Regions from separate parts of the Staphylococcus piscifermentans genome, predicted to be linked through region 2. Evidence: riboswitches for the same ligand, from Rfam matches in the RefSeq annotation. Region 2 holds a riboswitch; the other holds the start of a gene.

Region 1 (6,283 bases), 250 kb from region 2:
ACGACGTGCTCTTGTTACTGTTCCACCTTTAACACGTGGCATATTAAATTCCTCCTTGGTTATGTTTATAACACTTATATTTTAGTCGTTTTGAGTGATGGCAACCTTTGATTCAAAGCTGTTGTTCACTGATTTTGTTATCTATACGATCAATTATTTTTTGTAAGCTAATAATTGTTTTACGCGTTTCATATCACTTTTAGATACTAAGCTAGCTTTACGTAATTTACGTTTTTGTTTAGTGCTTTTGTTAGCGAATAAGTGAGATGTGAAAGCTCTTGAACGTTTTAATTTACCTGAAGCAGTTCTTTTAACACGTTTAGCTGCTCCGCGGTGTGTTTTCATTTTAGGCATAATGAAATTCCTCCTATAAATTTTAAAAAGTTATTTTTCTGCTGTTGGTGCAAGCATGATAAACATTTGACGACCTTCCATTTTAGGGCGTTGCTCAACTGTAGCGATATCTTTGCATTCGTCAGCAAATTTTTCTAATACACGTTGACCAATTTCCTTATGTGTAATGGCGCGTCCACGGAAACGAATTGAAACTTTACATTTATCACCTTTGCTCAAGAATTTACGTCCATTTTTCAACTTAGTTTGGAAATCATGTTCCTCAATTGTTGGGCTTAAACGAATTTCTTTAACATTGATAACTTTCTGTTTCTTTTTCATTTCTTTTTCTTTTTTCTGTTGCTCGAATTTATATTTGCCGTAATCCATAATACGAGCAACAGGAGGTTTAGCATTTGGCGCGACAACTACTAAATCTAAACCTACACGTTCAGCCATTTCTAATGCTTCACGTTTTTGTTTTACACCGATTTGTTCACCGTCTTGACCAATGACACGAATTTCTCTTGCGCGAATTCTTTCGTTAACTTGCGTTTGATCCTTTGCTATGGTTAACACCTCCGTTATATTTACGAAATATCCCAAGTAAAAAGAGCGGACACAGAAGTGCCCGCTCTTTTTCCATTACTCAACATGATAAGATTATCACGTTGTATTGGACCTGCCAACAGCTTCAATGCGTCGCTACAGGTGAGAAGCGGGAAGCTTCTACTTGGTTCGTTTCGTATTCAACGTATATAATCATATCAACTCTATTACTCAAAGTCAATCATTATTTTATTTTTTATTTGAATTGGCTCATATCCACATCTTGACGTAAATCCACATCTTTTAATGGGATTTTTTTAGTTTTATATCTTAGTTTGTGATAAATAAAGAATGCTAAGAATACAGGAATTCCCATATAAGTGATAATGAATCTATTTGGATCAAAATCACCTGTTTTAATGAAATCAACATCTTGTCCAATGATTACGATAACACATAATATGCCTGCAAAAATCGGACCGAATGGGAACCATTTTGCTTTGTATTTCAATTCGTATTTACTGTGCTGCTGTACATTAAATGCACGACGGAAACGATAATGACTTACTGCAATTCCGACCCATGCGATAAAGCCTGTCATACCACTTGCTGCTACAATATATTCATAGGCATCTCCACTTAATTTTTGCACTAGGAAAATAAGTACTACTACAAGTCCTGTAGCGAATAGTGAGATATAAGGCACCCCGCTATTAGACGTTTTACCGAAGGCTTTCGATGCAAGTTTGTCTTTACTCATTGAATATAACATTCTTGTAGAAGCATACATTCCTGAGTTACCAGCCGATAATACGGATGTTAAGATAACGGCATTCATAAATGATGCTGCAAATGCCAATCCTGCATTTTTGAAAACTAATGTAAATGGTGAAGTAGCAATGCTATCTCCACCACCCATAAGTGCTGAGCTTGAGTATGGAATTAACATACCAATAATGAAAATAGCTAAGATATAGAATAACAAAATTCTCCAAAACACTTGTTTAATCGCTTTCGGTACGGCTCTTTCAGGGTTCTCAGACTCTCCTGCAGTAATACCGATTAATTCAGTACCTTGGAACGAGAATCCAGCAATTAAGAATACACCTAATATAGATAATAAGCTTCCACCTAAACTACCTCCAAGAATTGGGCCATCACCAGATGTAAAGACTTCAAATCCGATAAATTTACCGCCCATAATACCGAAAATAGTTAACAAGCCGATAATGATAAAGATAATAACAGTTACCACTTTAATAAGCGCAAACCAATACTCACTTTCACCGTAAACTCTAACTGATAACGAGTTCAAAGCAAAAATAATGATAATAAATAGTACGCTCCAGCCCCAAGCCGGCATTATTTTCATTGGTTCCCAATACTGAATCACTTGTGCAGCAATTGTAACGTCTGCCGCTACAGTGATGACCCAGTTAAACCAGTAATTCCATCCTAATGCAAATCCAAGCGATGGATCGACAAAGCGTGTCGCATAAGTACTGAACGAACCTGAAACCGGCAAATAAGTGGCCATTTCTCCAAGTGATGTCATTAAGAAGAATACCATGATGCCAATAATTGAGTATGCAAGTAAAGCCCCTAACGGCCCTGCATCATGAATTGCACCGCCAGATGTCATAAATAAACCTGTTCCGATACATCCGCCAATCGCAATCATGGAAATATGGCGATCTTTCAGGCCTCTTTGAATGCCTGCATCTTGACTAGTTTTATTTTCCATAAACGTTTCCTTTCCTAGGATTAGAGGCTTGCAAAAAATAAAAAAACAATGATTGCAATTCCTAGATATGCAACCATTGTTTGACTTTATAAATATACGGTAGCACATCACATTTTGTGACAGTCCAGTTTCTATTCGAAAACTGTCCCAATATACAATAGTTATGGTTATTATATATTTCGGCATCTTTGCCTTTGACTCATTCAACCTACGCTCCACACAGCTTCTGATAAGTTACTCATCAAAGATGCAACCTCTAACACTTTTTTTAATATTTATTCAACTACATTGTAATATACCTTAATACCTCAGTTATTTCAAGGTCTTATTGTTGTCTTTGTTTTTTTAAACGAATTTCATCAACTAAATTCCAAATAAATTCATCTTTTTCTACAGTTTCTTGATCTTTAGAACCGTATTTTCTAACGTTTACTTCATTATTTTCAATCTCTTTATCACCAATTACAAGTTGATAAGGAATTTTATGCATTTGTGCTTCACGAATTTTATATCCCATTTTTTCATTACGATCATCGATTTCCACACGTACGCCTTGAGATTTCAATTCATCTTGAATTTGTCTTGCATAGTCGTAATGTAAATCAACGTTTACCGGAATAATTTCAACTTGTTTTGGTGCTAACCAAGTTGGGAATGCCCCTTTTGTTTCTTCAGTTAAGAAGGCAACAAAACGTTCCATTGTTGAAACCACACCACGGTGAATGACTACAGGACGATGTTCTTCACCATCTTTACCGATATAAGCAAGTTCAAATCTTTCAGGCAATAAGAAATCAAGTTGCGCTGTTGATAATGTTTCTTCTTTACCCATTGCTGTTTTAACTTGGACATCCAATTTAGGGCCATAGAATGCCGCTTCACCAATCGCTTCTTCATATGGCAAGCCCATTTCATCGACCGCTTCTTTCAACATCGCTTCTGCTTTTTCCCACATTTCGTCATCGTCAAAGTATTTTGCTTTGTCTTCAGGATCACGATAGCTTAATCGGAAGCTGTAATTTTTAAATCCGAAGTCTTCATATACATCAAGAATTAATTCAACAACTCGCTTGAATTCTTCTTTGATTTGATCAGGTCTCACAAAGATATGAGAGTCATTTAAAGTCATACCGCGCACACGTTGTAAGCCTGATACAGCACCACTGGCTTCATAACGATGCATTGTACCTAATTCTGCAATTCGGATTGGTAATTCTCTGTATGAATGTGGTTTATTTTTATAAATCATCATGTGATGTGGACAGTTCATTGGTCTCAAGACCATTTCTTCTGTTTCATCCAATTTCATTGGCGGGAACATGTCGTCTTGATAATGTTCCCAGTGTCCAGAAGTTCTATAAAGGTCAACATTAGCCAATACTGGAGTATATACATGGTCGTAACCTAATGCCACTTCTTTATCTACAATATAGCGTTCGATTTCACGACGGATTGTGGCACCATTCGGCAACCATAATGGCAACCCTGCACCTACAAGTTGACTATTCATAAACAAGTCTAATTCTTTACCGATTTTACGATGATCGCGTTCTTTACGTTCTTCCAACATTTTCAAGTGTGCTTTTAAATCTTTTTTATCGAAGAAAGCAGTACCATAAATACGTTGTAGCATTTTATTGTTGCTGTCGCCTCTCCAGTAAGCACCTGCAGTTGATAATAATTTGAATTCTTTAATTTTAGAAGTAGATGGAACATGGACCCCGCGGCATAAATCAGTAAATTCGCCTTGTGTGTATAATGTTACTGATTCGTCTTCTGGAATTGCATCTATTAATTCCAATTTATAAGGATCGTCTTTAAAGAATTCTTTTGCTTCTTCACGACTCACTACTTTACGTTCAATTTTATAATTTTCATTCACAATTTGTTTCATTGTTTTTTCAATTTCAGGAAAATCATCTGAAGAGATTTTGACATCTGTATCGAAATCATAATAGAAGCCTCCGTCAATTACTGGTCCTACTCCGAATTTCACATCTCCATACAAACGTTTTAATGCTTGTGCCATTAAGTGGGCAGTAGAATGACGTAAAACTTCTAAAGCTTCGTCACTTCCTGGAGTTACAATTTCAATTGATCCATCTTCTTCTAATGGACGAGTCAAATCCACCATTTTGTCGTTGAATTTACCAGCCACTGCTTTTTTACGAAGTCCTGGGCTGATAGACTGAGCAATTTCCTCAGTAGTAATACCTTTATCAAACTCTGTACTGTTTCCGTCTGGGAAAGTAATATTGATTTTATCCATTCATAAACGCCTCCAATATATAATCCTCTACGTAAAAACAAAAAAACCTCCTCCCAATAAAGGGACGAGGTTATCGCGATACCACCCTAGTTCAGATAAAAACATGATTCCCGCATGTCTTTATCTATCTCTGCATAAGATAACGGTCTTGAGCCGGATATTCATTACGAATATCGATATCAACGAGGGAGTAATCAATTGCTATGATAACTGTATTCTCATCACTAACAGTTTTCTGTGTATCAGGAAACAATTCATCTTATCCTCGATTTGTTTACGTTAATTCAGATTTAATTCTATTATAACTCATTTTTTCAAAATTTCAATCGTCACGGTAATTCTCGCCGACAAGTTCATACGGCGCTGCTAAAGATTTAATGCGTTCCATTATTCTAGCAGCTTTTGTTTTTTCTGCACCATTACGTGTGATAGAAAGATGGTGTTCAAGTTCATCAAAATCTAAATTTGAGCTGAACAGCGTCGGGAGTTCATGCACCATACGATAGTGAAGTAATGGCCCGATAACCTCATCTCTCACCCATGGCGTTACTTCTTCTGCACCAATATCATCCAGCATCAATATATTCGCTTCTCTGATACGTTGTAATTTCTTTTCAAATGAACCATCTTTGAATCCATTTTTTAAAGTACGAATAAATTCAGGAAGATAAACAATGGTTGAAGGTATTTTTTTCGACTTTAATTGATTGGCAATGGCACCTAGAATAAAAGATTTCCCCGTACCAAAAGAACCATATAGATATAAGCCTTTCACATTCTCTTTTCCTGCAATAACATCTTTACAAAACTTATCAGCTACCATTGCAACATTTAATCTATCACGCTTGTCCATATAAATATCTTTTAATTTAGCATTCAAAGTATCTCGCTGCATATGATGAGATGTTATGAGATGTGCCTCTCGCTGTTCCTCATCATGTTTGATTTTGCATGGACACGGAAGATATTTGATTTTAATCCGTCCGTTTTCAATATAAAGTTCTGGTACATGGCCTTTCACAAAGTTAGGACAGTCTGCAAAATCATGTCCATCATAATGCTTCTGCTGATCTTTATATTCTTGCAAGATGTTTAAATCTTCATCAATCATTCGATTAGTTAATTCAGCTCGATGATTTTCTAAAAACTTTTTGACATCTGGATCATTAATAACGTCTTTTTTAATCTTTTCGAATCGTTTCTGAAAATCAGGAGAGGTTTGCATTATATTACTGAAACGTTTCATTCGTCATCCTCCTTCCATGTTTCTTTTAAATGTTTAAGAAAGTTCGCTCTATCTTGAGCCAGACTTTGATCTTCAGCATCATCTGCTTTTCTTTTATTTTTGCCGCTTCTCTTCTTATGTTCTCCTTTAATCAGCCAATCAG
Region 2 (6,283 bases):
TACAGAAGGCAATTGCTATGGATTAATTGGTGCTAATGGTGCCGGCAAATCTACATTTTTAAAAATATTATCAGGCGAGTTAGATTCACAAACTGGTCATGTTTCTATGGGGAAAAATGAACGCTTAGCAATATTAAAACAAGATCACTTTGCTTATGAAGATGAGCGAGTGCTAGATGTAGTAATAAAAGGTCATGAGCGTTTATTTGAAGTCATGAAAGAGAAAGACAAAATTTATATGAAGCCGGACTTCAGCGATGAAGATGGAATTCGTGCAGCAGAACTTGAAGGTGAATTTGCTGAAATGAACGGGTGGAACGCTGAAGCGGACGCTGCTACCCTACTTTCTGGTTTAGGTATTCCTGCAGAATTGCAAGATAAAAAAATGTCTGAACTTGAAAATAATCAAAAAATCAAAGTGTTGTTAGCACAAAGCCTATTCGGCGATCCTGATGTACTATTACTCGATGAGCCTACGAACGGTTTAGATATTCCTGCCATCAATTGGTTAGAAGATTTTTTAATCAATTTTGAAAATACCGTGATTGTAGTTTCTCATGACCGACACTTCTTAAATAATGTCTGCACACATATCGCAGATTTAGACTTTGGTAAAATACAAGTTTACGTAGGAAATTACGATTTCTGGTATCAATCAAGTCAATTAGCTCAAAAAATGGCTCAAGAACAAAATAAGAAAAAAGAAGAAAAAATTAAAGAGTTGCAAGATTTCGTGGCACGCTTTTCTGCGAATGCTTCTAAATCCAAACAAGCAACAAGCCGTAAAAAACAATTAGAAAAAATTGAATTAGATGATATTCAACCTTCTTCACGCAGATATCCATTTGTTAAATTTACGCCAGAACGTGAAATCGGTAATGACTTATTATTCGTAGAAAATCTTTCTAAAACAATCGATGGTGAAAAAGTATTAGATAACATTTCATTTACAATGGATCCAAATGATAAAGCGGTATTAGTCGGCGACAGTGAAATTGCTAAAACTACTTTATTGAAAATCTTAGCGGGTGAAATGGAACCAGATGAAGGTAGCGTCAAATGGGGCGTTACAACTTCACAAACCTACTTCCCTAAAGACAATTCAGAATACTTTGATGGTGTAGACATGACCTTAGTAGATTGGTTACGCCAATACGCACCTGAAGATGAACAAACTGAAACATTCTTGCGTGGTTTCTTAGGCCGTATGTTATTCAGCGGCGAAGAAGTTAAGAAAAAAGCCAGTGTCTTATCTGGTGGCGAAAAAGTACGTTGTATGTTAAGTAAGATGATGTTATCAAGCGCTAATGTACTTTTAATGGATGAACCTACTAACCACTTAGATTTAGAAAGTATTACAGCAGTGAATGATGGATTGAAATCATTTAAAGGTTCTATCATTTTCACTTCTCATGACTTTGAATTTATTAACACTATTGCTAATCGTGTTATTGATTTAAATCCTCAAGGTGCTGTATCTAAAGAAATCAGTTATGAAGAATATCTCAAAGAAACAGGCGTTTTAAGCTAAATATATACTATTATATTACGGACTGGGGCATTAATCTGCCTCAGTCCGTAATTTCTGTATTGGCAGTAGCTATCTGAATAGAAAATGCGCTTGTTTCAAGCTTTTTTCTATGTTTTAATTAAGCATTTTAGGTTATAATGTTTCTAGCAAGGTAATGATGAATGCAAATTGGATAACGCCGTACTATTATAGAAATTACACTAATTGAGTAAATGGATTTCAGAATAGAGGTTTTTTTCAGTAAATTTTTAAAAATCTTATTTTTTTGGTTTACTTCTCAATTTGAACTATGTATAATGTGAGTCATACTAATTAAATAAATATTTTGATGAGGCGCATCAATCAAGAGTATTTGTTGTACTAACTGTCTGCTTACAGTCGGCAAAGAAAGGGTGAGATGCCGAAGTGATTATAAAGGCAAGTTATAATCGCTGGACTTTCAGGTTAAGAGCTAACAGTCTGTCATTATTACCAAATAATGGAGTGCATCACTTGTATATAAATCTACGAGCAAGTTCGCATTCCGGACTTGCTTTTTTATATATGTGATTCTCCCCTATTATCGAGGAGGATATTAAAAATGAAGAGAAGTGTTTTAAAGTTCGGCGGTTCGTCGGTCAGTGATTTTACGAAAATTAAAAATATTGCTGAAATGCTGAAAGATAGAATAGAAAATGACGAACAATTAATTGTAGTTGTCAGTGCAATGGGGAAAACCACTGATCAACTCATGGAAAATGTTGCTGCTTTGACAGCTGAACCTAAACAGCAAGAACTTGCCCTTTTGCTTACAACGGGCGAGCAGCAAACGGTCTCCTACCTGTCGATGATATTAAATGATATCGGAGTGAATGCGAAAGCAATGACAGGTTATCAAGCCGGCATTAAAACAGTAGGACATCATTTGAAAAGTAGAATTGCTGAAATTAATCCAGAAACTTTCGACAAAGCCTTTGAAACCAATGATGTTTTAGTAGTAGCTGGTTTCCAAGGAATCAATGAGGAATTTGAACTGACGACATTAGGTCGCGGCGGTTCAGATACTACTGCAGTTGCACTTGCAGCAGCTAACCAGACACCTTGTGAAATCTATACAGATGTCGACGGCGTTTATGCCACCGATCCTAGAGTATATAAAGATGCAAAGCGCTTAAGTATAGTCTCTTATGAAGAGATGATGGAAATGAGTGCACTAGGTGCAGGTGTATTGGAAACGCGCAGTGTCGAGTTAGCAAATAATTATAATATCCCATTATATTTAGGCAGAACATTATCAAACGTGAAAGGAACATGGATTATGTCACAAACAGAAATTTTAGAGAAGAAAGCAGTTACAGGAGTAGCGTTAGATACACACATGATGCATGTAACTATCAGCTATCCCCTTTCTGATAATCAATTACTGACAGCATTATTTACTGAATTAGAAGAAGGACAAGTTAATGTAGATATGATTTCTCAAATCGTTAATCTAGACGGCTTACAGCTTTCTTTTTCAATTAAAGATACTGATCTTACCCAAATTAAAGGGATTTTAGAAAAATTATCAGAAAGTTACAAAGCTTTAGATTATAATTTAAATGATGAATACGTCAAAATTTCTTTAATCGGTTCTGGTATGAGAGATATGTCAGGCGTAGCTTCTAAAGCATTTATCAGTCTCATTAACGCAGGTATTCCTTTTTATCAGACCACGACATCAGAAATCAGCATTTCTTACGTGATTGATGCTAAAAACGGTGAACGTGCTGTAGAAGAGTTATATCAAGCGTTTGATATATAAAGTTATCCGTTACACAGCAACTTAGAACAACATGAGGAAGGATTTCTCTTCCGTCTTAAATAATAAAATGGAGTGAAAAAATATGACAAAATTGGCAATTGTAGGTGCAACAGGTTTAGTAGGAAGAAAAATGCTAGAGACAGTAGATCGTAAAAATGTTCCATTTGATGAACTCGTATTATTTTCATCACCTAAATCAGCGGGTACTGAAATTGAGTTTCAAGGTAAAACTTATACTGTGCAAGAATTAACAGATGAAGCAGCCAGCGAACATTTCGACTATGTCTTAATGAGTGCGGGCGGAGGTACAAGTGCACACTTCTCTCCTATTTTTGAAGAAGCAGGGGCAATTGTAATTGATAACTCTAGTCAATGGAGAATGCACGAGGACATTGACTTAGTTGTACCTGAAGTTAATGAACCGAAATTTACACGCGGTATCATTGCGAATCCGAACTGTTCAACAATACAATCTGTAGTTCCATTAAAACCATTAGAAGATCAATTCGGATTGAAACGTGTGGCCTATACAACATATCAAGCAGTTTCAGGTTCAGGGGTTGCAGGTCGCGAAGATTTATTAAATGGAGAAAAAGGAGAAGCGCCTAAAGCTTATCCTCACCCAATCTCCAATAATGTTCTTCCGCATATCGATGTCTTCTTAGAAAATGGTTATACAAAAGAAGAACAAAAAATGATTGATGAAACGCGTAAAATTTTAAACTTGCCTGATTTAAAAGTAACAGCAACTTGTGTACGTGTTCCAGTACAAGACAGCCATAGTGTTGAAATGGACGTTACGCTTGATAAACCTGCTACTGTTAAAGAAATTCAAGATTTATTTGCAAATGATGACCGTGTGGTACTGGTAGATAATCCTGAAAATAATGAATATCCATTAGCCATCAATTCTACTGGTAAAGATGAAGTCTTTGTCGGACGTATCCGTAAAGATGATTCCTTAGAAAATACTTTCCATATTTGGGTAACTTCAGACAATCTATTAAAAGGCGCAGCATTGAATACTGTTCAAATTCTAGAACAAGTTTTAACATTGAAAGGAGTTTCTTAATTATGAGTCGTTTATTTGAAGGCGTAGGTGTCGCTTTAACTACCCCATTTACGAATAATGAAGTTGATTACGAAGCACTTAAAAGACATGTGGATTATTTAATAGACAATAATATTCAATCGATTATTGTGAATGGTACGACAGCAGAAAACCCTACTTTATCTGATGAAGAAAAAGATGAAGTTTTAAAAGCTGTAGTCAAACAAGTCGATGGTCGTATCACTGTAATTGCTGGAACAGGCACAAACGCGACTAAAAAATCATTAGAAGCATCATTACGTGCAAAAGAAATCGGTGCTGACGCGATTATGCTTATCACGCCTTATTATAATAAAACAAGTCAACGTGGTTTGATTGCACACTTTACAACGATTGCTGATGCTGTCGGTTTACCTGTAGTCCTCTATAATGTACCATCACGTACTAATATGACAATTGATGTAGAGACAATGGTCGAATTAGCTAAAAATCCATTTATCGTAGCTATTAAAGATGCAACCAACGACTTCGACTATCACAATAAATTGAAAGAACGTTTGGATTTATCAGAGTTCTCTCTATACAGCGGTAATGACGATAATGTAGTACGTTACTTTGCTGAAGGAGGCAACGGTGTCATTTCTGTTGTAGCTAACGCTATTCCAGGAGATTTCCAAGCGTTATATGAAAAAGCCAAACGTGGCGAGTCGATTGATAAAGACTTTGAGCCTATCAGCAGATTATTGAATGCTTTATCAGTAGATGTCAATCCTATTCCTATTAAAGCATTAACAGCAGTTGAAGGATTCGGCAACTATGAAGTACGTTTGCCTTTAGTAACTTTAGAAGAAGCGGATCGCAAACAATTAGAAGAAGCATACGCTAAATATAAAGCAGGTGAACTATAATGAAGATTTTGTTAATCGGATATGGAGCAATGAACCAAAGAGTAGCACGCCTCGCTGAAGAAGAAGGTCACGAGATTACTGGTATTATTGTGCCTGATAAAGATAATGACTATCCCTACCCTTCTTTTGACCATATTTCAGATGCAAAAGAAGCGGATGTCGCAATTGATTTCTCAAACCCAGAATTATTATTACCTCTGCTTGAGGAAGACTTTGAGTTACCGCTTGTAGTTGCTACTACTGGGGAAAAAGAAAAAATCACTGAAAAGTTAGAGGAACTTAGCCAGCGTATGCCAGTATTCTTCAGTGCTAATATGAGCTACGGCATTCACGTGTTGACTAAATTATTGGAAGTTGCAGTTCCCTTACTCGAAGGTTATGACATTGAACTCATTGAAGCGCATCATAATAAAAAAGTAGATGCGCCAAGCGGTACACTTGTTAAATTATACGATGTCATCAAAGACTTGAAAGAAAATGTTAATCCTGTATATGACCGTCATGAGAAAAATGAAAAACGCCAACCAGATGATATCGGTATCAGCGCTATCCGAGGCGGTACTATTGTTGGTGAACATGATGTGTTATTCGCAGGTGTGGATGAAACAATCGAATTGACACATCGTGCGCAGTCAAAAGATATTTTTGCCAATGGCGCTTTAAAAGCAGCTGAACGATTGGTTAAAAAGCCTAATGGGTATTATAACTTTGATAATATCAATAATTAAAACAGAGGAGATGAAAGTTAAATGGTTAAAGACTTTTCAGCAGAGGAAATTATTCAATATATTAGTGATGCAAAGAAATCAACACCACTTAAAGTATATGTGAATGGTGTGTTAGGACAAATCAGCTTCCCTGAGAATTTCAAAGTGTTCGGAAGTGAAAATTCCAAAGTAATTTTCTGTGAAGCTTCAGATTGGGACACTTTCTATAATGAAAATAAAAATTATATCGAAGAAGTAGAAATCGAAATGGATCGCCGTAATTCTGCTATTCCATTAAAAGAT

Evidence for each region. Region 2 has a riboswitch for lysine ahead of CKV71_RS07450 (aspartate kinase). Riboswitches for the same ligand answer to the same signal wherever they lie in the genome.
Region 1: linked by a shared signal. The riboswitch ahead of CKV71_RS06185 (amino acid permease) and the one ahead of CKV71_RS07450 (aspartate kinase) in region 2 are both predicted to bind lysine.

Annotation. Positions count from the first base shown of each region.
Region 1 covers NZ_LT906447.1:1,333,872-1,340,154, reverse strand. Annotated here, with positions in the region: gene rplT (50S ribosomal protein L20) at 1-42, opposite strand, end outside; gene rpmI (50S ribosomal protein L35) at 154-354, opposite strand; gene infC (translation initiation factor IF-3) at 385-912, opposite strand; ribosomal protein L20 leader region at 935-1,074, opposite strand; gene CKV71_RS06185 (amino acid permease) at 1,139-2,626, opposite strand; lysine riboswitch at 2,719-2,893, opposite strand; gene thrS (threonine--tRNA ligase) at 2,952-4,895, opposite strand; gene dnaI (primosomal protein DnaI) at 5,218-6,141, opposite strand; gene CKV71_RS06170 (replicative helicase loading/DNA remodeling protein DnaB) at 6,138-6,283, opposite strand, start outside.
Region 2 covers NZ_LT906447.1:1,578,874-1,585,156, reverse strand. Annotated here, with positions in the region: gene CKV71_RS07455 (ABC-F family ATP-binding cassette domain-containing protein) at 1-1,531, shown strand, start outside; lysine riboswitch at 1,852-2,028, shown strand; gene CKV71_RS07450 (aspartate kinase) at 2,112-3,314, shown strand; gene CKV71_RS07445 (aspartate-semialdehyde dehydrogenase) at 3,397-4,386, shown strand; gene dapA (4-hydroxy-tetrahydrodipicolinate synthase) at 4,389-5,273, shown strand; gene dapB (4-hydroxy-tetrahydrodipicolinate reductase) at 5,273-6,001, shown strand; gene dapD (2,3,4,5-tetrahydropyridine-2,6-dicarboxylate N-acetyltransferase) at 6,023-6,283, shown strand, end outside.